One region of the Pseudorhizobium flavum genome, then DNA from elsewhere that is predicted to be linked to it. Evidence: predicted binding sites of a transcription regulator. Region 1 holds the regulator's gene; each other region holds the start of a gene.
What was found. The regulator PhoB, encoded in region 1, activates phosphate uptake and scavenging genes when phosphate is short. The targets are predictions, from matches to a motif close to TGTCATNNANCTGTCAT.
Positions count from the first base shown of each region.

Region 2: ACEPP2_RS15430 (UDP-2,3-diacylglucosamine diphosphatase) is a predicted target of PhoB. The motif match lies at 5,798-5,814, and genes of this name have one in related genera.
Region 3: ACEPP2_RS15455 (LTA synthase family protein) is a predicted target of PhoB. The motif match lies at 5,845-5,861, and genes of this name have one in related genera.
Region 4: ugpB (sn-glycerol-3-phosphate ABC transporter substrate-binding protein UgpB) is a predicted target of PhoB. The motif match lies at 1,857-1,873, and genes of this name have one in related genera.

Region 1 is NZ_JBIOKZ010000005.1:145,896-153,861, reverse strand. Features, by position in the region: gene ACEPP2_RS11835 (substrate-binding domain-containing protein) at 1-329, shown strand, start outside; gene pstC (phosphate ABC transporter permease subunit PstC) at 395-1,855, shown strand; gene pstA (phosphate ABC transporter permease PstA) at 1,852-3,186, shown strand; gene pstB (phosphate ABC transporter ATP-binding protein PstB) at 3,201-4,016, shown strand; gene phoU (phosphate signaling complex protein PhoU) at 4,061-4,780, shown strand; gene phoB (phosphate regulon transcriptional regulator PhoB) at 4,798-5,481, shown strand; gene phnE (phosphonate ABC transporter, permease protein PhnE) at 5,701-7,200, opposite strand; gene phnE (phosphonate ABC transporter, permease protein PhnE) at 7,212-7,966, opposite strand, start outside.
Region 2 is NZ_JBIOKZ010000008.1:8,579-16,544, forward strand. Features, by position in the region: gene ACEPP2_RS15405 (MlaD family protein) at 1-582, opposite strand, end outside; gene ACEPP2_RS15410 (ABC transporter ATP-binding protein) at 592-1,419, opposite strand; gene ACEPP2_RS15415 (ABC transporter permease) at 1,430-2,539, opposite strand; gene dgcA (N-acetyl-D-Glu racemase DgcA) at 2,702-3,682, shown strand; gene ACEPP2_RS15425 (MFS transporter) at 3,634-4,836, opposite strand; gene ACEPP2_RS15430 (UDP-2,3-diacylglucosamine diphosphatase) at 4,936-5,739, opposite strand; gene ACEPP2_RS15435 (NADP-dependent malic enzyme) at 5,937-7,966, shown strand, end outside.
Region 3 is NZ_JBIOKZ010000008.1:18,115-26,080, reverse strand. Features, by position in the region: gene ACEPP2_RS15475 (ABC transporter permease) at 1-83, opposite strand, end outside; gene ACEPP2_RS15470 (ABC transporter substrate-binding protein) at 191-961, opposite strand; gene ACEPP2_RS15465 (OmpA family protein) at 1,286-3,352, shown strand; gene ACEPP2_RS15460 (GFA family protein) at 3,490-3,894, shown strand; gene ACEPP2_RS15455 (LTA synthase family protein) at 3,870-5,822, opposite strand; gene ACEPP2_RS15450 (NAD+ synthase) at 5,978-7,657, shown strand; gene ACEPP2_RS15445 (TolB family protein) at 7,658-7,966, shown strand, end outside.
Region 4 is NZ_JBIOKZ010000001.1:645,990-653,955, forward strand. Features, by position in the region: gene ugpA (sn-glycerol-3-phosphate ABC transporter permease UgpA) at 1-398, opposite strand, end outside; gene ugpB (sn-glycerol-3-phosphate ABC transporter substrate-binding protein UgpB) at 485-1,804, opposite strand; gene ACEPP2_RS03040 (YraN family protein) at 1,930-2,292, opposite strand; gene rsmI (16S rRNA (cytidine(1402)-2'-O)-methyltransferase) at 2,276-3,172, opposite strand; gene dnaN (DNA polymerase III subunit beta) at 3,448-4,566, shown strand; gene pmtA (phospholipid N-methyltransferase PmtA) at 4,690-5,283, shown strand; gene ACEPP2_RS03060 (histidine phosphatase family protein) at 5,290-5,889, shown strand; gene pyrF (orotidine-5'-phosphate decarboxylase) at 5,876-6,568, shown strand; gene ACEPP2_RS03070 (DUF1330 domain-containing protein) at 6,595-6,882, shown strand; gene ACEPP2_RS03075 (complex I NDUFA9 subunit family protein) at 6,980-7,960, shown strand.

The DNA of each region.
Region 1 (7,966 bases):
CCAACAAGAACGGCATCGGCGTGTTCGGCCTGTCCTTCTACCAGAACAACACCGACAAGCTTCGCGTCGCGACCATGAGCGGTATCGAGCCGTCGGTCGAGACCATCGCTTCCGGCGAGTATCCGGTATCGCGTCCGCTGTTCTTCTACGTGAAGAATGCCCACCTCGATGTCATTCCCGGCCTTCAGGAATATGTCGAGTTCTTCGTATCGGACGACATGGCCGGCCCGAATGGTCCGCTGGCACAGTACGGTCTCGTCTCTGATCCGGAGCTTGCCAAGACCCAGGAAGCGGTTAAGAACCGCACCCCGATGGCTGCGCTGAACTGATCAGCGCCTTCTGGCGGCGCAATGAATGCGCCGCCAGTGCTCCTTCGATCGAGGATCTCGGCTAGATGAACGTTGGTAGCATTATCCTTGTCGTCCTCGTGCTGGCGGCAATCGGCTATGTCCTCGGCAGGCGCCGTGCGCTGGCCACATCAACGGCAAGTGGTGTCCGGCTACACTCGCTTCCCGGCTACTACGGCCAGACGGTTGCTCTCTTCGTTGCCGTGCCCGCCCTTGTTGTTCTGGCTGCCTGGCTGTTCGTCCAGCCGATCGTGATCGAAAGCCGCGTCGACGGCATGATCCCCGACAGCGTGATCCCACAGGGTGGTGCGCGCAGCCTGGTCATGGCGGATGTGCGGCAGATCGCCGGTGGCCTCGACGCGGTTCTCCAGCGCAATGCGCTGAACGAGGAAGCGCTCGTCAACGGAGAGGTCGACTTTTCCAATATCCGCGCACGGCTCGCAGAGGTCGGTGTCGCAATCGGCAGCGACGCTCCACGGGAGGTGTTCGAGGCGGCCGTGAGCTACCGGCAGAGCGCCGGGTACGGCAACATCGCCATGACACTTGTGGTGCTTGGGCTGGCTCTTGGGCTGGGAGCCTGGTCGATGTTGCGCATCCGGCCGAAGATGCGGGCGCGCAATGTCAGCGAGAACTTCGTTCTTACCCTGCTGATCGGCTCTTCGATGATCGCCATCCTGACGACGGCGGGCATTGTCTTTTCACTGGTGTTCGAGACCATCAACTTCTTCAAGATGTACCCGGCATCGGAGTTCTTCTTCTCCACCGTCTGGAACCCGCAATTCCGGGGAGGGTCAGAACTCGGCATCCTGCCGCTGCTCTGGGGAACTCTCTATATCTCGCTGGTGGCGCTCCTCGTCGCCGTGCCGATCGGGCTGATGATAGCGATCTACCTTGCCGATTACGCCGGATCTCGCCTGCGAAGCTTCGCCAAGCCGGCGATCGAGATCCTTGCCGGCATCCCGACCATCGTCTACGGCCTCTTTGCGCTTATTACGGTTGGACCGTTCCTTCGCGACTGGATCGCCCAACCCCTCGGACTCGGAAACTCCTCGTCGTCCGTCCTGACTGCCGGCCTGGTCATGGGCGTCATGATCATCCCGTTCGTGAGCTCGCTTTCTGACGACATCATCAATGCCGTACCCCAGGCGATGCGCGACGGTTCCTACGCCCTGGGTGCGACCCAGTCAGAGACCATCAAGCAGGTGATTCTTCCCGCCGCACTTCCGGGCATCGTCGGCGCCATTCTCCTGGCCGCCAGCCGGGCGATCGGCGAGACGATGATCGTGGTGCTCGGCGCCGGTGCCGCGGCGAGGCTCGATCTCAATCCCTTCGAGGCGATGACGACCGTCACCGTCAAGATCGTCAGCCAGCTGACCGGCGACACCGAGTTTGCGAGCCCGGAAACCCTGGTCGCCTTCGCGCTCGGCCTTACCCTTTTCGTGATCACACTCGGGCTCAACGTGCTGGCCCTCTATGTCGTGCGCAAATATCGGGAGCAGTACGAATGACCGACGCTATCGCCGCGACGACCGGCCAGGTCAAACCCGCAGTCAGCGCCAGGACGCGCCGCCGCAAGGCAGCCGAAAACCGGTTTCGGCGCCTTGGCCTGCTTGCCGTCATCCTCGGGGTTCTCGCGCTCGTCGGACTGCTGACCTCCATCCTGACAAACGGATTGTCGTCCTTCCGGCAGACCTACATCACGATGGAGATCTACCTCGACCCGGGCATACTCGACAAGCAGGGCAATCGCGAGCCTGCCGAGATCGCCAAGGTCACCACCTTCGGCTATGCGCCGCTGATCAAGGCTTCTCTCGCGAAGGCGATGGTTGACAAGGGCTTTGACAGCACGATGGAGGCGGATGCGGCCGCCGAGCTGATCTCGAAGGAGGCGCCTGCGATCCTTAGACGTTATGTGCTCGCGGATCCTTCCCGCATCGGCGAGACGGTCGAGTTCGACATGCTCGCATCCGGACGCATCGACGGCTACTACAAGGGCCGGGTGACGATGGCGAGTGCGGAGCTTGACCGCAACACGTCCCCGGAACAATTGCGCCTTGCCGACGAGTTGAAGCAGGCAGGGATCCTGACGACCCGCTTCAACTGGGACTTCTTCACGGCACCAGACGCGTCGGACACCCGGCCCGAGGCCGCCGGCCTTGGAGTCGCGATACTCGGCTCGGCTTACATGATGCTGATCGTCCTCGTCCTTTCACTGCCGATCGGCGTGGCGGCTTCGATCTATCTTGAAGAATTTGCGCCGAAAAACCGCTTCACCGATCTGATCGAGGTAAACATTGCCAATCTTGCGGCCGTACCCTCGATCGTCTTTGGTATTCTGGGGCTTGCCGCCTTCATCAACTTCGTCGGGCTGCCGCAATCGGCGCCGATCGTCGGCGGGCTGGTGCTGACGCTGATGACGCTGCCGACCATCATCATCGCCACCCGGGCTGCCCTGAAGGCTGTCCCTCCGTCGATACGCGATGCTGCGCTGGGCGTCGGTGCATCCAAGATGCAGTCTGTATTCCACCACGTCCTGCCGCTGGCCATGCCCGGTATCCTCACCGGCACGATCATTGGACTCGCCCAGGCGCTCGGTGAGACGGCACCGCTGCTTTTGATCGGCATGGTCGCCTTCGTGCGCGAATATCCCGCGGGACCTCCGGAAGGATTTTTCGATCCCGCTTCGGCTCTGCCTGTCCAGGTCTACAACTGGACGCAGCGCGGCGACCCTGCTTTTGTGGAGCGCGCATCCGGTGCGATCATCGTCCTGCTGGTATTCCTGCTCGTCATGAACCTTGTCGCAGTCATACTGCGTCGCCGCTTCGAGCGCCGGTGGTAATGGAGAACAGAGCGATGAACATCCTGTCGGAAGCCGCCACTGAAAAAGCCTTGGTAAAGAAGATGAACGAGATCGACTACAAGATGATTGGCCAGGACGTCTCCGTCTACTACGGCGACAAACGGGCGCTGTTCGACGTCAACCTCGGCGTGCGCAAGAACACCGTCACCGCTCTGATTGGACCCTCCGGCTGCGGCAAGTCGACCTTCCTGCGCTGCCTGAATCGCATGAACGACACGATCGCGAATGCCCGTGTGACCGGCAAGATCACGCTGGACGGCCAGGACATTCAGGACCCGGACATTGATGTCGTGGAACTGCGTGCGCGCGTCGGCATGGTCTTCCAGAAGCCCAACCCGTTTCCGAAGTCCATCTTCGAGAATGTCGCCTACGGGCCCCGCATCCATGGTCTTGCCCGTTCGAAAGCCGATCTTGATCAGATCGTCGAAAGCAGCCTCCAGAAGGCAGGCCTCTGGAACGAGGTGAAGGATCGCCTTCACGAGGCCGGGACGGGTCTTTCGGGCGGGCAGCAGCAGCGCCTGTGCATCGCCCGTGCGGTTGCCGTGTCGCCGGAAGTCATCCTCATGGACGAGCCCTGTTCGGCACTCGACCCGATCGCCACCGCAAGGGTGGAGGAACTGATTCACGAACTGCGGGCGAACTATTCGATCGTCATCGTCACCCATTCCATGCAGCAGGCCGCCCGCGTGTCGCAGCGCACCGCAATGTTCCATCTTGGCCATCTCGTCGAAGAGGATGACACGGACAAGATGTTCACCAACCCGAACGACCAGCGCACACAGGACTACATCATGGGTCGCTTCGGCTGATCCGCGGTGGACCGCGCGCTACCAAGACACTGAGGAACTGGATCATGCCATCATCCCACATCACGTCGGCTTTCGACGAGGAGTTGAAATACCTGGCCCGCCGGATTTCCGAGATGGGCGGCCTTGCCGAGCAGATGTGCGGCGACGCGGTTCGCGCCTTGGTCAATTCCGATACCGCACTTGCCCAGAAGGTGATTTCCGACGATGTGATCCTGGATCACGCGGAACGCGAGATCGGCGAGAAGGCCATCGTGACGATCGCCAAGCGCCAGCCCATGGCGGCCGACCTCCGCGAGGTAATCGGATCGCTTCGCATCGCGGCTGACCTGGAGCGGGTAGGGGACCTCGGCAAGAATACTGCCAAGCGGGTGATCGCGGTCCAGGAAACGGGCATCCCGCGCAACCTTGCACGTGGCATCGAGCATCTGTCGGAACTGGCGCTGGTCCAGCTCAAGGAAGTGCTCGACGTCTATGTCACGCGCTCGGCTGAGAAGGCGGAAGCCATCCGCGAGCGCGACGAGGAAATCGACGCCATGTACACCTCGCTGTTCCGCGAGCTCCTCACCTACATGATGGAGGATCCGCGCAACATCACGAGCTGCACCCATCTGCTCTTCTGCGCCAAGAACATCGAGCGCATCGGCGACCATGCCACGAACATCGCAGAGACGATCTACTACATGGCGACCGGCTCGCAGCCGGAGGGTGAGCGGCCAAAGGATGACCGGTCCAACACGCTGAGCGCCGTCCTGAGCGACGACTAGGATCGCGGAGCCTTTTCATGCAGCCAAAGATCACCGTCGTAGAGGACGAGGAGGCCCTCAGCGTCCTTCTCCGCTACAACCTCGAGGCCGAAGGCTACGAGGTTGAAACCATCGTCAAGGGGGACGAGGCCGAACTGCGCCTCCAGGAGCGCGTTCCGGACCTCCTCATTCTTGACTGGATGCTGCCCGGCGTATCCGGGATCGAGCTTTGCCGTCGCCTGCGCCAGCGCCGCGAGACCGAGCGCCTGCCGATCATCATGCTGACGGCGCGCGGTGAGGAGAGCGAGCGGGTTCGCGGCCTGGCGACCGGCGCCGACGACTATGTGGTCAAACCGTTCTCGACGCCCGAACTGATGGCTCGCGTCAGGGCGATGCTCCGGCGTGCCAAGCCCGAGGTATTATCAACCGTGCTCCGTTGCGGCGATATCGAGCTCGACCGTGAAACCCATCGCGTTCACCGCAAGAGCCGGGAGGTGCGGTTGGGTCCGACCGAATTCCGCTTGCTGGAATTCCTGATGTCGGCACCGGGACGCGTCTACTCTCGGGCGCAGCTGCTCGATGGCGTCTGGGGCCATGACATCTATGTCGACGAGCGTACGGTGGACGTCCATGTCGGCCGGCTGCGCAAGGCCCTCAACTTCTCCAACATGCCCGATGTAATCCGCACGGTCCGCGGCGCCGGCTACTCCCTAGAGGGCTAGGCGCCCGACATCCCGGAACGCGATCCGAAGACCTCAGAGCAGCGGCCCGCAGTGCGGCTGCTCTTCTCGTTTTGGGGCGCGCCAGCATTTCGAGGGGAGGGTGATAACCGAGGACAGGAGTGGCAGGAAAAGAGCCGCGACCGTTCCCGGCGCGGTTCTGGAGTTTTCATAAACCGAAGCCGGTCGGAGGCTCGGATTGCTCGGTCGTAAAGGCCTCCGTCACCTCTCCCTGCCGATCAGCCGGGAGCGCAATGCGTTCGAGATCCCGTCGAAGAGGAAGATGACGATGAGAATGAGCAGCACCATGTAGGCGACGTTCTCCCAGTCGGAATTGGTGCGCATCGCCTCCCACAGCTTGAGGCCGATGCCGCCGGCTCCCACCGCACCGATGATCGTCGCGGATCGGGTATTGGACTCCCAGAAGTAGAGCGCCTGTGAGGCAAAGACCGGCATGACCTGCGGCAGGACGCCGTAGCGCTGGACGGTGACCGGCGGTGCGCCTACCGAGCGGACGCCTTCGCGCTGCTTGTCGTCAATGTTCTCCAGCGCCTCGGCATAGAGCTTGCCGAGCGTTCCGGTGTCGGTGAAGAAGATGGCAGAGATGCCGGCGAGCGGCCCCGGGCCGAAGGCACGTGTGAAGAACAGCGCCCAGATCAGCATGTCGACCGAACGGAGGAAGTCGAACAGGCGCTTCGTCAGCTGGTTCGCCGGCCGGTTGCGGAAGATGTTGCGGGCGGCGATGAAGGAGAGGGGAAAGGCGACGATCATGGCGAACAACGTGCCGATGAAGGCCATGACGATGGTCTGCAGGAGCTTCGTCCAGACGTCGAGATGCTGCCAGGACGGGTTGTGGAGGATGTCGCTCCAGGCGAGCGACAGGTTGGACCTAGCCGGGTCGATCCGCTCGCCGGTAAAGATCAGCGAGACAATCTCGCCCGACGACTTGCCGAAGAAGGCGGAATTTGTATCGAAGAGGAAGTTCTCCCAGCCGAGGAAGCGCTTGCGGATGCGAACGCGGTCGTCGCTGACGTCAACCCATCCGGAGAAGCCGAAAAACGCCGTCACCCGCCCCCCAATCGATCGCTGTTCCACCCATTCCGGAAGCGGGCCCTGGACGTGGACTTCCTCTGCGTCCCGATCGAGCAGCAGCGTCACCGTTTCGCCGCCGCGCGTGAGGACGACACGGTCCGGCTGGACATCAATGGTGTGGGAGGAGCCCATGCGGACGACGGCTTCGGTCACGATCTCCTCGGTTCGTGTCTCGACAGTAGGCGCCGCCGGTGCGGCCGGCTGCTGGGCGGGTGCGGGCGCCATGAAGCTGAAGCTCGATGTGGCCTGGCCCGATTGGGAGGGAGCGGCCGCCGGCATCTCGACCCTGCGCGTTACCGTCTCGCGTTTCGCCTCGAGCCAGTCCGGATTGGGGTTCGGGCCAATCGGATCGAAGCGCGGATAGGTGATCTGCATGGATCCGTCGGAGGCGATGTCGATGTCGGGCCGGATTTCGTAGGAGACCCAGTCGGCGAGGTAGTTTCCTGCAAGGCCCCAGTTCGCGCCGCCGACCACCTTGCCGACAGCGAAGAACCACCAGGCGAAGATGAAGTAGAGAATGGCCGCCGATGCGATGATCGGGATGCGGAAGCGCTGCCAGATAGAGCGGTGCAGGAGCTCGGGATGGCGCGCCGCCAACGCGTCCATTTCGGCTGTGTTGAGAACGGTCATGGCAGCCTCGCTCAGATTGTCTGGAATGCCTGGTCGCCGACCAGCCTGCGACGCAGCCATGCGGAAAACTGGTCTACGGCGATGATGGTCAGGAGAAGGAGCAGGACGATCGCCAGGGTCTTGGCTTCATGCCCCTGGCCGATGGAAAGGCGCAGCAGCTCACCGATTCCGCCGCCACCGACCGCACCGATGATTGTGGAGGCCCGCACGTTGATCTCCAGGCGCAGCAGGAAATTGCTCATGAAGTTCGGCATGACCTGCGGGACCATCCCGAACCAGGACCGCTCCAGCCAATTGGCGCCGACGGCCTTCAGACCCTCGTCCGGCTTCATGTCGGCGTTCTCGATCACCTCGAAGAACATTTTTCCGAGGGCGCCGATCGTGTGGATGGAGACAGCGATAAGTGCCGGAACTGGCCCGAGCGAGAAAATGGCCAGAAAGAAGCCCGCAATGACGACTTCCGGGAAAGCTCGAAGCAGCTCCATCAGTCGACGAATTGGCCCTCGTATCCACGCGTTTGGCGTCATGTTCTTTGCCGCAAGGAAGGACAGCATGAAGCCGAAGATCAAGCCGATGCCTGTGGCTGCAATCGCGATGTTCAGTGTCACGAGCATCTGATGAACGTATTCCGGCAGGTAGATGCTCTCCGTCAGGTAGAGCCGGCCCTCGGGATAGTTGTACTTCAGGCTTCCGTCTTCATAAGGAGAGGGCAGGTCGAACAGGGCGCGCCAGATCTCCCAGCCGTCCCTCGGGATGAGGTCGCCGA
Region 2 (7,966 bases), on a different contig from region 1:
ACCGGAATTGTTGCTGAGCGAGGCCGTGAATGTCTCGGCGTTTCGGATCGTCTGGGTGAGCGGCCCGCGAGAATCGGCGACGAAGCCCTGGATGTCGCCGATTGCCTGGTTCGCCCGGTCCAGGATCTTATCGGCAGTAGCCAGGAGATTGGTCACGCTCGACTGGTCGGCGATGAGGACGGCCGGACGCTCGGTCTCGATCGCCTTCTGCAGGATGTTCTCCTCGCCCTTGTTGCCGCCTGATAGCTCGATATAGGCAGCCCCCGTGAGGCCCTGCACTTCGAGAACCGCGCGTGTCGAGGGGTAGACCGGCGCGTCGGCGCGGACTTCCGTGAAGGCGATAGAATACTGGGGATCGTCCGGATCGATCGAAAGGTTGCGCACCGAGCCGACCGGGATGCCGTTGAAGCGCACCGGGGAGCCGACCGACAAACCGTTTGCGGATCCGGGAATGCGGATGGCCAATTCGGCCATCGGTCCGCCGCGACCCGACTGCGCCATCCAGTAGACAAATCCGAAGGCGGCGGCGATCACCAGGAGGGTGAAGAACCCGACGATCGCGTAGTTGGCTTTGGTTTCCATGGCCTCAGATCACTTCTTTTCAGGATGCGCGGAAGGCGCGTCCGGTCTCACGACCGAACGGGCACGCTTGCCGCGGAAGTAGGATTGAACCCACGGATCATCGAATGCGAACATGTCCTCCAGCGTCCCTTCCACCAATACCCGCTTCTGTCCGAGGACTGCAATACGGTCGCACACGGAAAAAAGGCTGTCGAGGTCATGGGTTACCATGTAGACGGTGAGGCCGAGCGTATCGCGCAGCCGGGCAATCAGCATATCGAAATCCGCGGCCCCGATCGGGTCGAGGCCCGATGTCGGCTCGTCCAGGAAAACGAGATCAGGATCGAGCGCCAGCGCCCGCGCCAATGCTGCTCTCTTGATCATGCCACCGGAGAGTTCGGACGGATATTTGTCGGCGGCGTCCGGAGCAAGCCCCACCATCTCGATCTTCAGGTAGGCGAGCTCATCCATCAGCGACTGCGGCAGGTCGAGGTACTCGCGCATCGGCAACTGGATGTTTTCCTTGACCGTCAGCGAGGAGAACAGGGCGCCATGCTGGAAAAGCACGCCAAGCCTCGTGTCGAGGGCCATCCGCTGCTGCTCGTCGGCCTTGTCGTAGTCCGTTCCGAGGATTTCTATGCTGCCCGAGCGGCGCGGCAGAAGCCGCAGGACGGTGCGCATCAGTACGGATTTGCCCGTCCCGGAGGCCCCGACAAACCCCAGGATCTCGCCGCGATAGATGTCGAGGTTCAGCTTGTCGAGCACGATGTTGGAGCCGAAGCCGACGGTGACATCGCGGACGGACAGTACCACCTGCCTGCCCTGTAGATCCTGTTGCTGCAAATCCGTTTCCCTCACTCCGCCGCTCCTAGAAGTCGATCGCGGAGTAGAAGATCGCGAAGAAGGCATCCATGACGATCACCGCGAAGATCGACTTCACCACCGACGCGGTGACGTGGCGGCCGAGCGACTCTGCGCTGCCCCCTACCTTCATGCCTTCGACGGCGGCGACGATGCCGATCGCCAGCGCCATGAACGGCGCCTTGATCATGCCGGACGCCACCGAGGTATGGTCGATCGCCTCGTGCAGGCGCGACAGGAAGGTATCGAACGTGATGCCGGAATAGGTGAGCGCGACAACCGCAGCGCCGTACAAAGCAGAGAAATTCGCGATGATCGTCAGCAGCGGCAGCACGATCGTCAGCGCGACCAGGCGGGGGAAGATCAGGACGCCGACCGGGTTGAGCCCGATGACCGTCAGCGCATCGATCTCTTCGCGCATCTTCATCGAGCCGATCTCGGCGGTGATCGCGCTGCCGGAGCGGCCCGCGATCATGATCGCCGTGAGAAGCACGCCGATCTCGCGCAGTTGCAGGATGCCCACAAGGTCGACGACAAAGATCTCGGCACCGAAATAACGCAGCTGGAAGGCGCCCTGCTGCGCGATGATGGCACCGATCAGGAAGGACATCAGCATGATGATCGGCACCGCGCGGACGCCCATGTGGTCGATCTGGTTGACGACAGATGCAGGGGAAACGCCGCCACCGCGGCCAAGCTTCATCTGAGCACCCCGGACCGCTGATCCGAGGATGTGCATGGCGGCTACTGCGTCGCCGGCCAGTTCGCTCACGAGCTTGCCTATCGGCGCGAAGATGCGTTCGAAGAGAGAGGCGCGCGGACCGGGTGATGCAGTTGGCGCCGGAGCCTTTTCAGGCAGGACTGCAATCAGCTCGTCGATCGCACCGTGCGCCCCCGACAGCGAGACCTCGCGTCCCTGCTCCTGCTTGGCACTGATGAGGCGACGGATCAGCCAGGCGCCGGCAGTATCAATCGCCTGTACCTCGGAAACGTCGATATCCACCCTGCCGCGCCCGGAGGACTTCTCGAGCCGCTCGAGCGTGCCGAGCACGTCGGAAATGCTGTGGTTGCGCCAGTCACCCCGCGCGACGAATCGCTCGCCATCAGCCCCGGGCATCGCTTCGGCTGCCATCTCGGCGATGCTGATTTCGAGGGACTGGGGCGGCACTGGCTTCTTTCGTCAATTGGCGCGGCAATGCCGATGACAGGTTGATCAGGTGAGACGAGCGGCAATATAACGTGGCCGTCTGGAAATACCACTTATGGGACGTTCAAAAGCATGCGCCGTAACCTTGAGGCCACAATAGAAGCCTTCCCGATTGCCGGCCTCTTCACGATCTCCCGCGGATCCAAGACCGAAGCCGAGGTCATCACCTGCTCGATCTCAGCCGACGGCTTCTCCGGCCGGGGAGAATGCGTCCCTTACCGGCGCTACGGCGAGACGGTGGAACAGGTCCTCGCTGACGTCCTTGCGGTCAGGCCCGCGATCGCTGCGGGCGCGAACCGGATCGAGATCCAGTCGCTGATGAAGCCTGGCGCGGCGCGCAACGCCGTCGACTGCGCACTTTGGGACCTGGAGGCCAAGCTGACTGGAACCCTGGTCGCCGAAAGGCTCGGCGTCGTGCCGCATCCGATCACGACGGCCTTCACGCTGTCGCTCGCCGAACCGGATGCCATGGCCGCGGCGGCTGCGCAACATGCTCATCGGCCGCTGCTCAAGGTCAAGCTGGGGACGACTGACGACACGTCCAGGATGCGGGCGGTGCGGGAGGCAGCACCAGCAAGCCGCATCATCGTCGATGCCAACGAGGGATGGACGGAGCAGAACCTCGAGGAGCATCTCCACGTCGCCCAGGAGATGCGAATCGACCTGATCGAACAACCCCTGCCGGCGGGGGAAGATGCGTTGCTGGCACGGATCGAAAGGCTGGTACCCATCTGTGCCGACGAGAGCGTCCACGCCACGGCGGACCTTGCCGGTCTTCGCGACCGATACGATGCGGTGAACATCAAGCTCGACAAGACCGGGGGACTGACCGAGGCGCTGCACATGAAGGCGGAAGCCAGGCGGCTCGGTTTTGGGATCATGGTCGGCTGCATGGTCGGCACCTCGCTCGCCATGGCGCCGGCGGCACTCCTGGCGCAGGACGTCGACTATGCCGATCTCGACGGTCCGCTTCTGCTGGCCCGCGACCGGCAACCCGGTCTCGTCTACGAGGGGTCGACGCTCTTTCCGCCGCCCTCGGCACTCTGGGGCTGAAGGCGCGCCGCCAATGCCAGCAGCAACAGGCCGAGCGCGGCGGTCAGGGCCATCGCCGGGTAACTCGCCACTCCGTAACTCCGGTAAAGGGCGCCGGAGAGAAATGTAGCCAATGCGAGGAAGGCGCCATTGTAGAAGAAATAGGTCCCTTGCATCGACGATTCCTGCTCCTCGCGGACGATCTCGACCAGCTTCTGCTGAACACCGATATGCAGGAAGGTGAAGGTGAAGGCGTGCGCCGACTGCAAAAGCAAATACCCCCAGAAACCGAGGGGCATGGGGAAGATCGCCCACCTTGCGACAGCGACAGCACAGCCCAGGCGCATCATGGTCCAGGGCGACAGGTGCCTGGCGATGAAGGCAGACGCAAAGAAGACTCCGATCTCGGCAATCACTGCCGTGCTCCAGAGGATGCCGATCTCCATGCCATCGAAGCCGACCTGCTGCCAGTGGATGGCGCCGAAGGCATAGAACATGGCGTGGCTTGCCTGCGCCACTGAGGCACCGATCATCAGCATGTGCAGGTCGAGCCTTCCCATCGCTCCCAGGCGCCAATTGCGCAGGCCCGCAGAAGGGCGCCGCTTGCGGCCGATCCGGGGAGCAGCAAAGGCGGCCGCGATTGTCATCGCAAAGGCAAGGCAGGCGACGGTCGGAAGGACACCCCCGCCCCAGATGCCGATGAGTTGCCCCATCAGCAGGCTCATGGCGACAAACCCGACCGATCCCCACACCCGCAGAGTCCCATACTGGAATCCCCAGCGCCGCACGCCGCTCACCGCGATCGAATCGACCACCGGGACATAGGCGGCGAAGAAGGCTGCCTGGAGCGCGTAGACGATGAGGACGGGCCAGAACCCGGTGACGGCAAACAGGGCAAGCGCCGTCGTGAAGGAGAGCATGCCTGACCACATCAGTACCTTCGACCGTTCCTGGAGGCGGTCGGCGATGGCCCCGACGATCGGAGCCGTGACAATGCGGACGATCATCGGGATCGCGAGGATCATGCCGATCTCGAACTCGCTGAACTTCAGCGTGTCGAGCCAGACCGGAAAATACGGGAGGATGATGCCGTTGACGCCGATCGGCGCCGCGAATGCTAGCGCGCAGCGCAGTTGGAAGTGCCGAGGCGGCTCGGTCGCAGTGCCAGTGATCACGGGAGCAACAAGGAATCAGGTCCGGGATCACGACCGTAGCACGCGGCCGCGCGCGATCCTGTGGCAGAAAGGCAATGCCCGTTCAGAATGTCGCAAGCGTCAGGCGGCCTTCATGTCGTTGAGGATTTCCGCCGGTACGGGCGAAGGCGCCGGGACGGTATCGAGGCCGTGCCACTGGATCATCTCCATCGTCCCGTCCTGGTGCTCGGCGACGGCCGTACAGCTCTCCACCCAGTCGCCGGTGTTGATGTAATGAATGCCGTCAATGTCCTCCATCACCGCATGATGGATGTGGCCGCAGATCACGCCGTCGACACTGTTACGCCGCGCCTCGTCCGCCACCACCCGCTGGAACTCGCCGATGAAGTTCACGGCCTGCTTGACCTGCAGCTTTGCCCAGGCAGAGAAGGACCAGTAAGGCATGCCGAGCCGCCGGCGGATCGCGGACAGACCGATGTTGATGACGATCGCCGCATCATAGGCCCAGTCACCGAGATGGGCGAGAAGCCGCGCATTGCGGACCACCACGTCGAACTCGTCGCCATGCAGCACCAGGTAGCGCTTTCCATCGCCCGCCTCGTGGATCAAACGCTCGGCAACCTCGATGCCGCCGAAATGGCTGCCGGGGAAGTCGCGCAGGAACTCGTCGTGATTGCCGGGGATATAGACGATGCGCGTTCCCTTGCGGGCCTTGCGGAGCAGCTTCTGCACCACATCGTTGCACCCCTGCGGCCAGTGCCAGCTCCGCTTCAGGCGCCAGCCATCGACAATGTCACCGACCAGGATGATCGTGTCGGCCTCATGGTGGCGAAGGAAGTCGAGGAGCAGATCCGTCCGAGCCGCCTTGGAGCCGAGGTGGACGTCCGAGAGAAAGATGGTGCGGAAATGCCTTGCATTCGCCATCGCGGTCGATGTCCCCTGTCGTTGCGATCCGTGGCTCGCCCCTCAAAACCAGACTCGTGTTTCAGGAACATGACACCTCCCCGCGCCATCCCGCCCTCCTCCCTGCCTGCGGAAATTACTGCTGTTCCGCCGCAATGATTGTTGTAAGGAATGCCTCACAAAGCATTGGACTAAAGACGAATCCGGAGGCGCCAGAGATGCAGGACGACGTAAAGGTGAACGGTACGAGCAAATCAGGCGACCTCGACGAGCAGGCCCTCTTCTTCCACCGTTACCCGCGCCCTGGCAAACTTGAGATCCAGCCGACCAAGCCGCTCGGCAACCAGCGCGACCTGGCGCTCGCCTATTCGCCCGGCGTCGCCGCCCCCTGCCTTGCCATCCGTGACGACCCGAACACCGCAGCCGACTATACGGCCCGAGCCAACCTCGTCGCCGTCATCTCGAACGGAACGGCGGTTCTCGGCCTCGGCAATATCGGCCCACTGGCGTCCAAGCCGGTGATGGAGGGCAAGGCCGTCCTCTTCAAGAAGTTCGCCGGCATCGACGTCTTCGACATCGAGATCGATGCCAACGAGATCGACCGCATGGTCTCGACCATCTCGGCGCTCGAGCCGACCTTCGGCGGCATCAACCTCGAGGACATCAAGTCGCCGGAGTGTTTCGAGGTCGAACGCCAGCTTCGCGAGAAGATGAACATCCCGGTCTTCCACGATGACCAGCATGGCACGGCGATCATCGTCGCCGCGGCCATCCTGAACGGCCTGGAACTTGCCGGCAAGAACATCGCTGAGGTGAAGATCGTCGCCTCCGGTGCCGGCGCGGCCGCCCTCGCCTGCCTCAACCTGCTCGTCTCGCTCGGCGCCCGCAAGGAAAACATCTGGGTCCACGACATCGAAGGCCTCGTCTATCTCGGCCGCGAGACGCTGATGGACCAGTGGAAGGCGATCTATTGCCAGGAGAGCGATAAGCGTAGTCTTCACGAAAGCATCGAAGGTGCCGACGTGTTCCTCGGCCTCTCCGCCGCCGGCGTCCTGAAGCCGGAGCTCTTGGCCAAGATGGCCGACAAGCCGCTCATCATGGCACTCGCCAACCCGACCCCGGAGATCATGCCGCAGCTCGCACGGGAAGCACGTCCTGATGCGATGATCTGCACAGGGCGCTCGGATTTCCCGAACCAGGTGAACAACGTCATCTGCTTCCCCTATATTTTCAGGGGAGCGCTCGACTGCGGCGCCCGCACCATCAACGAGGAGATGAAGATGGCCGCCGTGCAGGCCATTGCCGCGCTGGCGCGCGAGGAAGTCTCGGACGTCGCGGCCCGCGCCTATAGCGGCGAGACCCCCGTCTTCGGCCCCGACTATCTCATCCCCTCGCCCTTCGACCCGCGTCTCATCCTGCGCATCGCGCCGGCCGTCGCGAAGGCCGCGGCGGAAACGGGCGTGGCCTCGCGGCCGATCCAGGACTTCGACGCCTATCTCGACCAGCTGAACCGCTTCGTGTGGCGCTCCGGTTTCGTCATGAAGCCGATCTTCAGCGCCGCAAAGAGCGCCGAGAAGAACCGCGTCATCTTCGCCGAGGGCGAGGACGAGCGCGTGCTGCGGGCCGCGCAGGTTCTGCTGGAGGATCGGACGGCGCGGCCGATCCTGATCGGTCGCCCGAGCGTCATCGAGGCGCGCCTGAAACGCTTCGGCATCCGCATCCGTCCGAACGTCGATTTCGAGGTCGTTAATCCGGAAGACGATCCGCGCTACCGCGACTATGTCGACGACTACTTCTCTCTCGTGGGCCGCGCGGGGGTCAATCCGGAAGCTGCCCGTACCGTCGTCCGCACCAACACGACCGTGATCGGTGCCCTTGCCGTTCGTCGTGGCGAGGCTGACGCGCTCATCTGCGGTGTCGAAGGTCGCTTCGACAAGCACCTGCGTGACGTCAACCAGATCATCGGCAAACGCACGGGCGTTCATGCCTTCTCGGGCATGAGCCTGCTGATCTCCCAGCGCGGCGCGATCTTCTTCACCGACACCTTCGTCACCTACAATCCGTCCGCCGCGGAGATCGCCGAAATGACGATCCTGGCTGCGCAGGAAATCCGCCGCTTCGGGATTACGCCGAAAGCGGCGCTGATCAGCCATTCCAATTTCGGCTCACGCCATTCCGAAAGTGCGGCGAAGATGCGAGAGGCCCTGGCTCTCCTTCGTGAGCAGGCGCCGGAACTGGAAGTGGATGG
Region 3 (7,966 bases), on a different contig from region 1:
TCGCCAGCCAAGAGCGTGAAGATGCCGACCGGCCCGCAGAGCGGATCCAGCGCCGTGGCGAGGGCGGAGAGCCATCCGCTCATAAACTGCTTTCCCCTTGCGGCTTGGCCGCTTGTTATCGTTGCTCTGTTAAAAAAGAAAATCGGCGGAAGGGCAACCCATCCGCCGATCTTTACGGTTGGAGAATGCCTCAGTCGCCGTAGACGTCGAAATCGAAGTACTTGTCGTTGATTTCCTTGTACTTGCCGTTCTCGCGGATGGCGGCGATGGCTGCGGTGAACTTGTCGGCCAGCGGATCGCCCTTGCGGACGGCGATGCCGGCGCCTTCTCCGTTGATCTCGACGTCAGGGGTCAGCGGCGTCAGGATCTTGCAGCAGGCGCCGTCCTCGGACTTCACCCATTCCGAGAGCACGACCACGTCGTCGATCACCGCATCAATCCGTCCGTTCTGGATGTCGAGCTTGTACTCGTCAGCCGTCGGATAGAGCTTCAGGTCGGAGTCCGGCATGTGCTTTTCGGCGTAGTTCGCATGGGTGGTCGAAGTCTGGGCGCCGAGCGTCTTGCCCTTGAGGCCTTCCAGATCGGTGATGTCGGTGTCCTTCGGTACCGCGATCGCGGGCCCGGTGTTGTAGTACTTCTTTGAGAAGTCGACCTGCTGGAGCCTCTCCGGCGTGATCGACATCGAGGCGATGATGGCGTCGAACTTCTTGGCCTGCAGCGCCGGGATCATGCCGTCCCAGTCATTGGTCACGAGTTCGCACTCCGCCTTCATTTCCTCACACAGAGCCTTGGCGATGTCGATATCGAAGCCGGTCAGTGTTCCGTCGGTCTCAAGGCTGTTGAAGGGCGGATAGGCTCCCTCGGACGCGATGACGATCTTTTCCTGGGCCGAGGCAGAACCGGCGACAAGGGCGAATGCTGCAATCGACGCGGCAGCAAGAAAATGTGGTGCGATACGCATGATGATCCTCTCTGTTGGCGGCCGGCGCGGTTGTTGGATTGCTCTTATCCGCACCAGAAGCGGAGTTCTCACTCCGGCTGCAGATTTTTAGATACCGGCTGCACGGGAATTGCAACGGCATTTTACGTGCAGGTCCATCGTCCAGACGGTTAGGCGAAGCTTGGTGCGCGCCGGATGGCCATTCACCGGAGGTTCAGCCCCGTGAGGGCAAGCTTCAGGGAACAAAACGCGTGACGTCTCGTTGAGCGCCCGCACCATTGCGTACGACGTCCGGCATAAGGACGCGTGAAGAAGGGACGACAATCCCAAGTCGAGGAGAATTCGATGTCCATCAAATCCAGACTGTTCGCCAGCGTTGCAGCGCCGCTTGTGTCGCTGCCGCTGATGATTCAGCCGGCCGGTGCCGTGATGCTGAAAGCGCCTCTGAGCGCTGAGGCGGAAGGCGACGTCATCAAGGTTCAACAGAGGCTGATCCTGCCCGACGGAACCCCGGCACCGGAAGAGGAACAGCCTCAGGAGGAGGCGCCTGCCGAGGAAGCTCCAGCAGAGGAGCCACCTGCAGAGCCCGCGCCGGAACCTGCGCCGGAGGCACAACAGGAAGCACCGGCTGAAGTGCAGCCGGAACCAGAACCGGAACCAGAACCAGAGCCCGAAGTAGCCCCTGAACCGGAACCCGAGCCAGCACCTGAACCGGCACCAGAGCCCGAAGCTCCTGCAGAGCCGGAAGCCGAGGCTCCCGAAGCTACGCCTGCACCGGAACCGGAGGCACCGGCTGCTGAGGAAGCACCGGCTGCTGTGACAGCGCCGCAGCCCGAAGAGCAGCCAGCCGAGGAAGCTCCGGCGGAAGAAAGCGCGCCGGCTACGAGCGAAAGCCCTGCGGCGGAAGAGGCGCCTGCTGAGCCGGCTCCGAGTGCGGAAGAGGCGCCTGCCACGGACGCCGCTCCGACGGAAGAAGCTCCAGCGGAGGCGCCGTCTGCTGAAGAGGCTCCAGCCGAAGAACAGCCAGCCGACGCCACCGCACCGAGCGCTGAGACACCTGCGACCGGCGAAGCGCCTGCGTCAGCCGAGGAGGGTACGACCGATGCCGATGCGGCAGCAGCTCCGACCGCTGACCCGGCTGCCCAGACTACCGAGCCTGCGGTCGCAACGACGCCTGAGCAGGTCGAGCGCGCCCAGCAACTGGCCGAGGATCCGTCCGCGGCTGAAGAGGGCGAGACCGTAGTGCTGCCGGTTGAGAATGGTGCTGCCATCCTCGACAGCCAGAAGGAAACCACAACCACCACCACGACGACGACCACGACGACGGAGGCTCCGGCTGCCGACGCGCAGGCCCCGGTACAGGCGCAGTCGACGGAGCCGGTTGCCGCTCCGACTTCCGACGCTGAGGCGCAGGCACCGCTGCAGCAGCGCGGCACGGTGGAGATGCGTGCGATCACCTCCGTTGAGGGCGAACGGATCGAGAGCGCACCGGAATATCGTCGGATTGATGGCTGGACCTATCGCGATGGAGACGGTCGGCGCGACCGGGACCGTCGCGATCGCCGCGACCGTGACGACGACGATCTGCGCGTAATCATCTCGATCGACAACCGCACCATCGTTCGCAGCGATGACTCCCGCCGCTTCTATCGGGACGGAGGCGAAGTCTACTACGAGCGCCTGCCCGGCGAGCGCTATCGTGAAGTGGTAGAACGTCCCGGCGGCGTACAGGTGGTGACGATCCGCAACAGCTATGGCGTCGTCGTCCAGCGTTCGCGCATCATCGATGGCGAGGAATACGTGCTCTACTACGCTCCCGAACTCTATGAGGAAGAGGAGTATGTGTGGCGCGATCCCGGCCGGGAACTGCCGCCGATGCGCCTGACTGTGCCGGTCAGCGAATACATCATCGACACCTCCAGCGATCCGGACCGGGACTATTACGAGTTCCTGGAGCTGCCACCGGTAGAGCGCGTCGAGCGCGTCTATTCGATCGACGAGGTTCGCTACTCCGCCCGTATCCGCGACAAGGCCCGCCGGATCGACCTCGACACGATCAAGTTTGCTACGGGTAGCGCCGAAATCCCGATGAACCAGGCGACGTCGCTCCGCAAGGTCGCCGATGCGATGAAGAAGATCCTCGACGACAACCCGGCCGAGACCTTCCTCATCGAGGGACACACGGATGCAGTCGGGTCGGATGAAAGCAATCTCATCCTGTCCGATGAGCGTGCCGACTCGGTCGCCGTGGTCCTTACGGATGCATTCGGCATCCCGCCGGAGAACCTGACCACGCAGGGCTATGGCGAACGCTACCTGAAGATCAGGACCGAGGCTGCCGAGCAGGAGAACCGCCGCGTCACGATCCGCCGGATCACGCCGCTGGTGAAGCCGGTCGCGTCCAACCAGTAAGCGTACAGTGACTCGAATTGAAAAGCCGCCGGAGCGATCCGGCGGCATTTTCGCGTCTCGCTGATGCTTACCGTCAACGGAATGCGTTTGAGAACGGGATGGCCGTCATCTACTCCTTCAACGCAGGGAGGAAGAATATGATGGTGAAGAACAGTGGACGCTGCCTGTGCGGGACGGTGTCATTCGTGACAACAGGACCGCTGGAGGACGTGACCGCATGTCACTGCTCGCAATGTAGACGCCAGACCGGCCTCTACTACGCGGCCACCAGGCTGAGGGTTACCAACATCAGGATCGACGGAGAAGACGGCGTGCGGTGGTATCGCGCAAGCAACCAGGCTCGGCGTGGGTTTTGCGCGACCTGCGGCTCGGCATTGTTCTGGCAAGAGGATGATGCTGACGATATCTCTGTTCTCGCCGGCGCCTTCGACCAGCCGAGCAGCCTGACCATGGGCTGCCACATCTTCTGTGATGACAAGGCCGATTTCTATGACCTGCCGGATGACAGCCTTCCGCGCTATCCCGGCAGCCGGGGCGACTGAGGCAGGGCGGCCACGGGCTCGCCCGTCTCCGCTTCTTCGCCTTGAAGGCCGGGGAAGAAGCGTTCGCGCGAGAATTGGTCGCCGAAGATCATGTCGTGTTGCAGCAGCCGGTATTCCTGGAGGGGAGGCGGTGCTGCCTTCCGTCCATCCTGCCAGCCGGGGTGAGCCGAACCCTCGGCATCCACCAGCATGTAGCGGTCGATCACCGAGTAGTGCGCGGCGATCTTTCCGAGGAAGCCGGTGTAGAAGGGATCGCTCAGACCGGCGGACGTTACGATCTGGTGGGGGAGAAGCGCGGGACTGATCGTCCCGAGGTCTTTTCTCGGCCCCGTCTTCGACGACCAGACGATCAGCGGCGTCTCGTGTTCCTTGAGCATGACCGGCAGAGGCGCGCGTCGGGCGGCGACGGCATCCTGCATATAGCCGCTTTCGACGAAGGCTTTCCCGAGCGGCGGAAGATGATCGCCGAAAAGGACGATGATGGTCTCGCGTGGCCGCGTCTTCGCCCACTCCATCAGCCGTGTCAGGCTTGAATCCGCTTCCCGGACACCCTCGGCAAAAGTGCCCACCTGCTGCGTCGCTGCGGCCGAGAGGGTGCTGGCAAGTTCGACATTTTCGGAAGGATAGCGTGTCGCTTCATAGGGGCCGTGTCCCTGAAGGGTGACGGCAAACAGGAAGAGCGGCCCGACGCTTTCGTCACCGATACGCATGATCTGGTCGATCAGGGCTTCGTCGGACGCGAAGCGGCCGCGCTTTTCCAGCTCCGGAAGCGCGTCCTGCGCCAGGAAACGATCGAAGCCGAGATGCCGGTAGACATTCTCACGATTCCAGAACCAGCCCTCGAAGGGGTGAAGGGCGACCGCTTCGTAGCCCTTGTCGCGGAAGAACCTCGCAAGCGACGGAAGCGGGCGGCGGATATATTGCTGGTAGGGGATGCTGCCATAGGGGAGGAAGGCGTTCGAGAAGCCCGTCAGTGCCTCGAACTCGACATTGGCAGTCATCCCGCCAAATTCCGGGGAGAAGACATTGCCGGCCTGATTTTGGCGAATGGTCGGCATCGGATCGGCCATGAACTCTACCCCCGGCATCCTCGTCGGATCCCAGAGCGATTCGCTCATGACCACGATGACGTCCGCAGGCTGGCTCCGGCCTGCCACCGGGGAGGCGGGAATGACGTCCCGGTCAACCTCCACCTGTGCGATCGCCGCTGCGTCATATCCTTTCGGAGCCGAAACCTTCGACATGGGCGCATTGAAGGCAAATGCCACGAGGAAGCCGTTATGCCTGTAGTTTGCAGCCTGGTCCCACATCATCGGCCGGATCTTCAGCCGGTCGCGCAGCCAGGAATGGTCGGTATATTCCATCATGGGCGTAAAGCCGACGAGGAACGGCAGAGAGAAGACCAGGCGAAACAGGCGCGCGCGGGAGGAGAGCTTCGGAAAGCGGTTCCAGGCGAAGAAGCCGCAGTAAACAACGAGTGCCAGCACCAGCACTGTCACGAGGCCTAGCGTAACTGCCATCAACGGCTGGGCACTCGCCATGACCGGCAGGAGTTCCTTGATCTGGCGGGCAAAAAGGAGGTCGGACGGATAGAGCGGATCGGAAAGATATTGCTGCTTTTCGCCGGAGAGGAAGGCGAGCGCGAGTGCGGCGGGAGCAATGAGAAGCATGGAACGAAAGGCGCGACCCATCAGCACGTCGAGGCCCAGCGCGATCATGAAGATGCCGGAAACTGTCGTCAGCCCAGGCATCGAAGAAAGGAACTGCGGAATCCTGTGAAGGGGTCGCCCGGCCAGCGATTCGACTCCTGCCACAAGCGCGACAGACAGCATCAGGAGAAGGAGAATGATCGCGCCATGATGAACCGCGGGCGAGACGCGGCCAATATCTTTCTTCGGCAGATCTCCATGCTCGGCGGCTTCGGCCACAGTCGTACTCCATGCTTCGTCTTGTCATGAAGCCGTCACATAACTGTCATGAACGGGAGGTGAACCCGTTGAAGACGACAAGGTTGCATGGGGTCTGCCAACGATCGGCGGGCGTCGCCGTTGCTCGCTTTCCAAGGCTGCGGTAGATCTCGCACATGACCCAGAAAAATCCCCAAGCTCGCGCCCTGCGTATCGCCATCGCCCAGATCAACCCGACCGTGGGAGACGTGGCCCAGAACCTTGCAAAGGCACGCGAGGCAAGGGCCGAAGCCGCGCGCGAGGGCGCCGACCTCGTGATTTTCACCGAGCTCTTCATCTCCGGCTACCCGCCGGAAGACCTGGTGTTGAAGCCCGCCTTCCTCAAAGCCTGCCTTCAGGCGGTCGAGGCGCTGGCTGCGGACACGGCCGATGGCGGACCCGGCGTTGTCATGGGTTTCCCGCGGCAGGGAGAGCGCGGGCGACATAATTCTATCGCGGTGCTGGACGAGGGCAGGGTTCTCGCCGTTCGCGACAAGGTCGACCTGCCGAACTATGGCGAGTTCGACGAGAAGCGGGTATTCGTGGCCGGAGAGATGCCGGGTCCGGTGAACTTCCGCGGCATCCGCCTCGGCATTCCGATCTGCGAGGATATCTGGGGCGATCTCGGTGTCTGCGAGACGCTTGCCGAGAGCGGGGCCGAGATCCTGCTGTCACCGAACGGTTCGCCCTACTATCGCGGCAAGGTGGACGTTCGCCACCAGGTGGTGCTGAAGCAGGTGATCGAGACCGGGCTGCCGATGATCTACGCCAACCAGCTGGGCGGCCAGGACGAACTCGTCTTCGACGGTGCGAGCTTCGGGTTCAATGCCGACCGGACGCTGGCATTCCAGATGAGCCAGTTCGAAGCTGCGATCACCGTCACCGACTGGCGCGGCGGGCCGGATGGCTGGCGCTGTACGAACGGTCCGATGGCACGCCTGCCGGAAAAGGAGGAAGCGGACTATCGCGCCTGCGTCCTCGGCTTCCGGGACTATGTCAACAAGAACGGTTTCAAGTCCGTGGTACTCGGCCTTTCTGGCGGCATCGATTCTGCCGTCTGCGCGGCGATTGCCGTCGATGCGCTGGGCGAGGAGCGGGTGCGCTGCGTCATGCTGCCCTATCGCTACACATCCGACGAGTCGCTGAAGGATGCCGCCGACTGCGCCAAGGCGCTCGGGACGCGCTATGACATCGTGCCGATCGCCGAGCCGGTCGAGGGCTTCCTGTCGTCGCTCGCGGAACTCTTCGAGGGAACGGACGAGGGGATCACCGAGGAGAACCTCCAGAGCCGGACCCGCGGCACGATCCTCATGGCAATCTCCAACAAGTTCGGCTCCATGGTGGTGACGACCGGCAACAAATCGGAAATGTCGGTCGGTTATGCGACGCTTTACGGCGACATGAACGGTGGCTTCAACCCGATCAAGGACCTCTACAAGATGCAGGTCTATGCGATCGCCGACTGGCGCAACAAGCACATGCCGCCGAACGTGCTCGGGCCAACGGGTATCGTCATCCCGCAGAACATGATCGCCAAGGCACCGTCAGCGGAATTGCGGCCCAATCAGACCGACCAGGATTCCCTGCCACCCTATCCGGTGCTCGACGATATCCTGGAATGCCTGGTGGAGCAGGAAATGTCGGTGGAGGAGATCGTCGGGCGCGGCCATGATCTGGCGACCGTGCACCGGGTGGAGCACCTGCTCTACCTGGCGGAATACAAGCGGCGGCAATCGGCGCCCGGCGTGAAGATCACGAAGAAGAACTTCGGCCGTGACCGGCGCTACCCGATCACCAACCGTTTCCGGGACCGGTAGATGCTTCGCAGCTCCATCGAGACGTTTGACCTCGCTGCCGGCCAGAGCCGTGTGGTCTGGCAGACGGAGGCGCTGTTCGAAGCGCCGAACTGGTCGCCCTGCGGGCGCTACCTGCTGTTCAACAGCGAGGGACTGATCTACAGGCTGCCGATCGATGGCAACCTGCGCCCGGAACTGATCGACACGGGCTTCGCCCGACAGTGCAACAACGATCACGGCATCTCCCCGGACGGTTCGTTGATCGCAATCTCTGACAAGGCCGAGTTCGGACAGTCGGCTATCTACGTGCTCCCGGCTGCCGGGGGCGAG
Region 4 (7,966 bases), on a different contig from region 1:
GACGGGTTGAAGAGAAACCACCATAGAATACCCACGACGACCGGAGCCACCGCGTACGGCCAGACGAGCAGCGTCGTATAAACCCTGCTCGACCGCATGACCCTGTTCACGCAGACGGCGAGCAGCAGCGACAGGCTCATCGACAGGGCCGTCACCGCGACGGCGAAGACAGCCGTATTGGCGAGGGAATTGATATAGTTCGGATCAGCGGAAATGCGGCGGTAGTTTTCGAACCAGATGAATGTCGTGCGGAAGCCGAAAGGGTCCTCTCGTTCGAACGAGGACCTGCCAGCCTGGATTGCCGGCCAGATGAAGAAGACAAGCGTGATGGCAAGCTGAGGTGCGAGCAACAGATATGGCAGCAGCTTGTTGGAAAAGATGACGCGTTTGGTTTGCATGTATTCTCTGCCCACGAGGCAAGCCGCGCCGTGCCGGCGGTTGCCCGGAAAGGTGGCGAGGCCGGCCGAGCCGGCCTCTCAAGGTCTCACTTGTTAGCGGCTTCGAAGTCGCGGAGGATTTGGTTGCCGCCGGCGACGGCGTCGTCGAGTGCCTGCTGCGCATCCTTCTGGCCGGCCAGAAGCGCTTCGAACTGCTCGTCCACGACATTGCGGACCTGGGTGAGGTTACCGAAACGGATGCCCTTGGAATTGCGCGTCGGCGTACCGCGGGTGATCTGCTTGATCGCGACATCCGAACCCGGGTTCTGTTCGTAATATCCCTGTTCCTGGCCGAGATCGAAGGCAGCATTGGTGATCGGCAGGTAGCCGGTTGCCTGATGCCAGTCGGCCTGTACTTCCGGCTGCGAGAGGTAGGTGAAGAACTTGGCGATGCCCTTGTAGACGTCGTCGCTGTGACCAGCGAGAGCCCAGAGGGTGGCGCCGCCGATGATCGAGTTCTTCGGCTCCGCGATGACATCCTCATAGTAGGGCAGCGGTGCGAAGCCGACTTCGAAATCCTTGGCATTGGCGATGACGCCGGCACGGGAGGCCGACGAATTCATGTAGATCGCGCATTCGCCCGAATAAAACTTCGCAGGAGCGTCAGCACCGCCAACGGGACCGCCGTACTGGAAGATGCCCGCATCGGCCCACTTTTTCAGATTGCTCCAGTGCTTGACCTGCACGTCGCCGTTGAAGGTGAACTCAGTGTCGAGGCCACCGAAACCGTTTTCCATCGTGCCATAAGGCTGATCATGGATGGCCGACAGATTTTCCAGTTGCACCCAGGAGATCCAGCCGCTGGTGAACCCGCATTTGGCCGCGCCGGAGTCCATGATCTTCTTTGAGAACTCCTCAACCTCTGCCCACGTTTTCGGAGCGGTTTCGGGATCCAGGGCGGCCTTTTCGAAGGCGTCCTTGTTGTAGTACATGATCGGAGTGGACGAGTTGAACGGCAGCGACAGGATATTGCCTTCGGTATCGGAATAGTAGCCCGTCACGGGGGCGAGAAACGCTGAAGCGTCCCAAGGTTCGCCAGCCTCCGTCATGAGTTCGTAGACCGGCTTTATTGCGCCCTTCGCCGCCATCATCGTGCCGGTGCCAACCTCGAAGACCTGTACGATCGCCGGCTGCTCCTTGGCGCGGAACGCAGCGATGGCGCTCGTCAGCGTCTCAGGATAGCTGCCCTTGTAGGTCGGAACGACCTTGTACTCGCTTTGGCTGCTGTTGAAGGCCTCAGCGATGGCTTCCAGCTTCTGGCCGAGCTGGGCATCCATTGCGTGCCACCAACTGATCTCTGTCGCGGCGAGGGCCGAAGAAGCGGACATGGCTGCCGCGAACGTGGCGAATGAAAGCGTCTTGAACATTGTTGTGATCCCTTACTCCGTTGTCGGAACGGGACCGCAATAGGGTCGCAGCATGACGCTGACGTAACAGTAATGTGTCGGGATCATTACAATCCGCGGCGCCGCCCAACGGCCGGCAGCACTGGTCAGAATGCGTCCGGGAAGTGCCTTGGAAGACGGCCGGGAAGCACGGCAACCACATCGTAGCGTTGCGAGAGGCGTGCGGCATCCGAACGGCGTGAAAGCCATATGTCGCTTGCTGCACGAATGCGTCGTTGGGCCTTCGCGCTCACTGCATCCACCGCCTCCCGCTCTCCGACCCTCGCCTTGACCTCGACGAAGACGGCCAGATCACCCTTACGCGCCACCAGGTCGATCTCTCCGGCTTTGGTACGGAAGCGGATGGCGAGGATCCGATAGCCTTTCGCCAGCAGAAAGAGTGCGGCGGCATATTCGGCGAAATGGCCGCGCCGTTCCGCCCGGCGCCTCTCCCTAGCTTGCTTCGCCACCGTCTCCGTCCTTCAGCGCCAGCAGCCGCTGGTAGAGGTCCTTCTTCGACAGCCCTGTGAGGCGCGCGCCCTCGGCGGCCGCCTTCGAAGTCGGCATGGTGGCCGCCAGTTCCTTCAGCAGGACATCGACCTCCATCGCCCCCGGCACATCATCGATTTCAGGAGGAGCTATCAGGAGTACGATCTCGCCTTTCACGGCCCGCTCCGCATAGAAGTCAGCCAGTTCCGCCAGCGTGCCCCGCCGGAACTCCTCAAAGGCCTTCGTCAGTTCGCGACACACTGCCGCTTCGCGAGCCGTTCCCAGGACATCGGCTGCGGCGGCAAGGCTTGTCCCGATACGGTGGGGCGATTCGAAGAAGATCAGCGTCGCCGGCACGCGCGACAGTTCTGCCAGCCGATCCCGCCTGCCCTTGTCCTTGACCGGCAGAAAACCGGCAAACAAAAAGCTGTCCGAGGGCAGGCCTGAACCCACCAGGGCCGCCAGGGGCGCCGAGGCGCCGGGGATGGGGATGACGCGGTGTCCAGCGTCGATTGCCATGCGTCCCAGCCGGTAGCCCGGGTCCGAGACGAGGGGGGTGCCCGCATCCGAAACGAGCGCCACCGACCGTCCCTCGTCGAGCGCGGCAAGCAGCTTCGGCCCTGCCTCGGCGGCGTTGTGCTCGTGATAGGCGAAGGGGCGGTTGACGATGCCGTAGCGGTCAAGAAGCACGCGGGTCACACGCGTGTCTTCGCAGGCAAGCACGTCGGCTCCCGCCAGCGTCTCGAGCGCACGCAGGGTGATATCGCCGAGATTACCGATCGGAGTGGCGACGAGATAGAGCCCCGGCTCCAGTGGGCGTGCGGGGATCGCCGTATTGCCGATCCTGTAGCTGCGGCCCATGGTCTTCTGTTCGTCGCTCACGAAGGTATCCGGCTGATCTGCTTGCTCTCGCCTTCTTATGGGCGAGGTGCGGCAAGCGGGCAAGCGGAGCGTCGCGAAGTTTTCCCTGTGAATCATGGCGACAAGTTTCCATTCGGGCGAATGGCGGCCCTTCCGGCTCTTGCTTTCTAGGGGGATGTTCTGCCATTTTGCGCCTCCACATCTCCCGGCCCTGCGGCCGGCAAACATGCGGACGCCCCGTTCCTGCCGGCGTCCCGGTCAGAAGCGGTAGCGTCATGCGTATTACTCTTGAGCGGTCCAATCTCCTGAAGTCGCTGAACCATGTCCATCGTGTCGTGGAACGTCGCAACACGATCCCGATCCTGTCGAACGTGCTCCTGCGCGCTTCCGGCGCCGACCTGGAGCTCAAGGCGACGGACCTCGACCTCGAGATCACCGAGGCGGTTGCAGCCATGGTCGAACAGCCGGGTGCCACGACCGTGCCGGCGCATCTCCTCTATGAAATCGTCCGCAAATTGCCGGAGGGATCGGAGGTCCGTCTGGCGACCAATCCGGACGGCGGTTCGATGACGGTGCAGTCGGGACGCTCGAAGTTCTCGCTGCAGTGCCTTCCGGAGGCGGACTTCCCCGATCTCACCGCCGGCAGCTTCAGCCATACGTTCAAGCTGAAGGCGACCGATCTGAAGATGCTGATCGACCGCACCCAGTTCGCCATCTCGACGGAAGAGACACGATACTACCTGAACGGCATCTTCTTCCACACGATCGAGGCCGGCGGCGACCTGAAGCTGCGCGCCGTGGCAACCGACGGACACCGGTTGGCCCGCGCCGATGTGGAGGCACCTTCGGGATCGGAAGGCATGCCGGGCATCATCATTCCACGCAAGACCGTGGGTGAGCTTCAGAAGCTGGTTGACAATCCCGACCTGATGGTCACGGTCGAGGTCTCCGACGCGAAGATCCGCCTGACAATCGGCTCCATCATCATGACGTCGAAGCTGATCGACGGCACGTTCCCCGATTACCAGCGCGTCATTCCGACGAACAACGACAAGGAGATGCGCGTCGACTGCCAGAGCTTCACCCGCGCCGTCGACCGCGTATCGACAATCTCGTCGGAGCGAGGCCGTGCCGTGAAGCTGTCGCTGGCCGATGGGCAACTGACGCTTACCGTAAACAATCCCGATTCCGGCAGCGCGACGGAAGAAGTCGCAGTAGGCTATGAACACGATCCGCTGGAGATCGGCTTCAACGCCAAGTACCTGCTCGACATCACGGCGCAGCTTTCAGGCGAGGATGCGGTGTTCATGCTGGCGGACGCGGGCTCCCCTACCTTGGTGCGGGACACAGCGGGCGATGACGCGCTCTATGTCCTGATGCCGATGCGCGTCTGACACAGAAAAAGCGGCTGGGAAACCTGCCGCTTTTTTGCTGTCGTTTTCCAGATGCGACATTCTGCCTTGTTTTTGCGTCATTGACCCCACATAAGCCCTTATGGATCAAGGAGGAGAGACCTGATGGAATTGCGACTGAAGGAAAGGCTGGGCCGGAAGTTCGACGAGGAGATCAGGTTCTTCAAGGGCTGGATCGACGGCCCCAAGAGCGTCGGGGCCATATTGCCGACTTCAGCCGTTACCGCGCGTCGCATGGCGAGCGTCATCAATCCGGCCTCGGGCCTGCCGGTTCTTGAACTCGGACCCGGCACCGGCATCATCACCAAGGCGATCATTGACCGCGGCGTGGCGACGGAGAATATCGTCTCGATCGAGTATTCGACCGATTTCTACCAGCACCTCAAGCGGACGATCCCCGGCGTCAACTTCATCAACGGCGACGCCTTCGACCTGGACACGACACTTGGTGACTGGAAGGACCGCAAGTTCGATGCAGTGATTTCGGCGATCCCGATGCTGAGCTTTCCGATGGAGAAGCGCATCGCGTTGCTGGAGGACCTGCTCGACCGAATGCCGCCCGGCCGGCCCGTCGTCCAGATCACCTATAGCCCGGTATCTCCCATCGACGCCCGCCCGGACCGGTTCCATATCCGCCACCTCGACTTCGTCGTCCGCAACATCCCGCCGGCGCAGCTCTGGGTCTACAGCCGGGGCTAGCTCGCCATGTTCGGCGTCTATGTTACCCATCCGCAAGTGAACATCGACCCCCAGGTTCCCGTTCCGCAATGGGGGCTGTCGGAAACCGGCAGGGCACGGGCGAACGAGGCTGCGCAGAGCGCTTGGGCTGCCACTCTTCAACGCATCGTATCGAGCGACGAGAGGAAGGCCGTGGAGACGGCCGAACTGCTGGCCCGTGTCTCGGGGGCTGCGGTGGAGGTCGCCGTCGACATGCACGAGAACGACCGCAGCAGTACCGGCTTCCTGCCTCCTGCCGAGTTCGAGAAGGCGGCTGACTGGTTCTTCGCCCACCCAGACGAGAGTTTCCATGGGTGGGAACGCGCAATCGATGCGCAGGCACGGATCGTCAAAGCGGTCGATCGGATCCTGGCGGACCATGACACGGCAATCCCGATTGCCTTTGTCGGGCATGGCGGAGTGGGGACGCTCCTGAAATGTCATCTCCAGGGCGTGTGGATCTCCCGCGACCAGGACCAACCCGCCGGCGGCGGCAATCTCTTCGCCTTCTCCCTTGCGGACAGAATCGTGACATGCGACTGGACGGCTATGGAAGAATGGAAGGGGTTCGAACATGCACGCGCGTAACCGCCTGATCGTGGGCCTCGATATCCCGACCGTCGGTGAAGCGGAAAAGATGGTCGCCACGCTGGGCGACACGGTTTCCTTCTACAAGATCGGATACCAGCTCGCGTTTGCAGGTGGCATCGAGTTCGCCCGCGACCTCGCGAAGGACGGCAAGAACGTCTTTCTCGACATGAAGCTTCTCGACATCGACAACACTGTTGCGAAGGGCGTCGAAAACATTGCCACCATGGGAATGACGATGCTGACAGTGCATGCCTATCCGAAGGCCATGCGCGCCGCAGTCAAGGCCGCCGAAGGTTCAGGCCTCTGCCTTCTCGCGGTGACCGTGCTGACGTCCATGGACGACGCCGACCTGCTTGAGGTGGGTTACCAGGCGGATGCGCGCACGCTGGTCACGCGTCGCGCCGAACAGGCGCTCGCAGCCGGGATGGGGGGGATCGTCTGCTCGGCGGAGGAATCGGCGGCGGTGCGCAAGATCGCCGGATCGGACATGGCGATCGTAACGCCGGGGATACGTCCGGCCGGCAGCGATGCCGGCGACCAGAAGCGGGTGATGACCCCGGGCGACGCACTGCGTGCCGGCTCAAGCCATCTTGTCGTCGGCCGTCCGATCGTCAAGGCAGCGGATCCGCGCGCGGCCGCCCGTGCGATACTCGCCGAGATGACATCCGCGCTCTAGATTTCAAACCGCAAGGAGGAACCCGCATGCCCAAGGCCTATTGGATTGCCAGAGTCGATGTACGCGACCCGGAGCGCTACAAGGACTACGTCAGCACGGCGAAGCCGGCATTCGAACGGTTCGGCGCCAAATTCCTGGCGCGTGGTGGACAGTTCGTGGAACTGGAAGGCAAGGCGCGGGGCCGAAATGTGGTGATCGAGTTTCCCTCGATCCAGGCGGCGGTGGACTGCTACAACTCGCCGGAATACCAGGTGGCGGCCAAGATCAGGCAGGAATGTGCAGACGCCGAAATGGTCGTCGTGGAAAGCGTCTGACACTCGTCAACTGCAGCACTTCTTCCGCTTCCCGTTTAAGAACATTTGGTCTAAGAGACCGCTGACAACCCGACCATCATAGTTCCCGGAGCCACCCATGTCCGTGTCCAACTTGCCGCCCCTCGTCACCGTGTTCGGAGGCTCGGGCTTTGTCGGACGACATGTGGTTCGCAGCCTCGTGAAGCGGGGCTACCGTATCCGGGTGGCGGTGCGGCGTCCGGATCTCGCCGGCTTCCTTCTGCCCTATGGTTACGTGGGGCAGATCGCGCTGGTGCAGGCGAACCTGCGATACAGGTATTCGGTGGACCGTGCGGTCGAGGGAGCATCCTTCGTGGTCAATTGCGTCGGCATCCTCTTCGAAAGCGGGCGCAACTCCTTCAATGCGGTGCAGGACTTCGGCGGAAGGGCCGTGGCCGAAGCGGCACGCGCCGCCGGTGCTAAGCTGGTGCATGTCTCGGCCATCGGCGCTGACAGGGATTCGGATTCGAGCTACGCGCAGAGCAAGGGTCGTGCAGAAGCCGCAATCCTCGAAACGGTTCCGGACGCGGTAATCCTGCGCCCCTCCATCGTTTTCGGGCCTGAGGACAGCTTCTTCAACAAGTTTGCCGGGATGGCCAAGATGTTTCCGGCGCTGCCCCTGATCGGCGGCGGCAAGACGAAGTTCCAGCCGGTCTATGTGGAGGATGTCGCAAAGGCGGTGGCGCTCGGCGTCGACGGCGTCATCCCCGGCGGCCGCATCTATGAACTCGGTGGGCCGGAGGTGCTGACGTTCCGCGAATGCATGGAAATCGTTCTGCGGACGACCGCGCGCAAGCGGCCGCTGGTCTCTCTCCCCTTCCCCATCGCCTCCATGATCGGCAGCATCGCCTCGCTGATCCCCCTCATCAAGCCGCCGATCACCAGCGATCAGGTTGGGCTGCTGAAGAAGGACAACATCGTCTCGGAAGAGGCGATTCGCGATGGCCGGACACTGGAAGGCATGGGTATCCGTCCGACGCATCTCGCGTCCGTCGTGCCCTCCTATCTCGTCCAGTATCGTCCGCAAGGCCAGTTCACCAACAGCGGCAAAGCGGCCTGAGGCAAG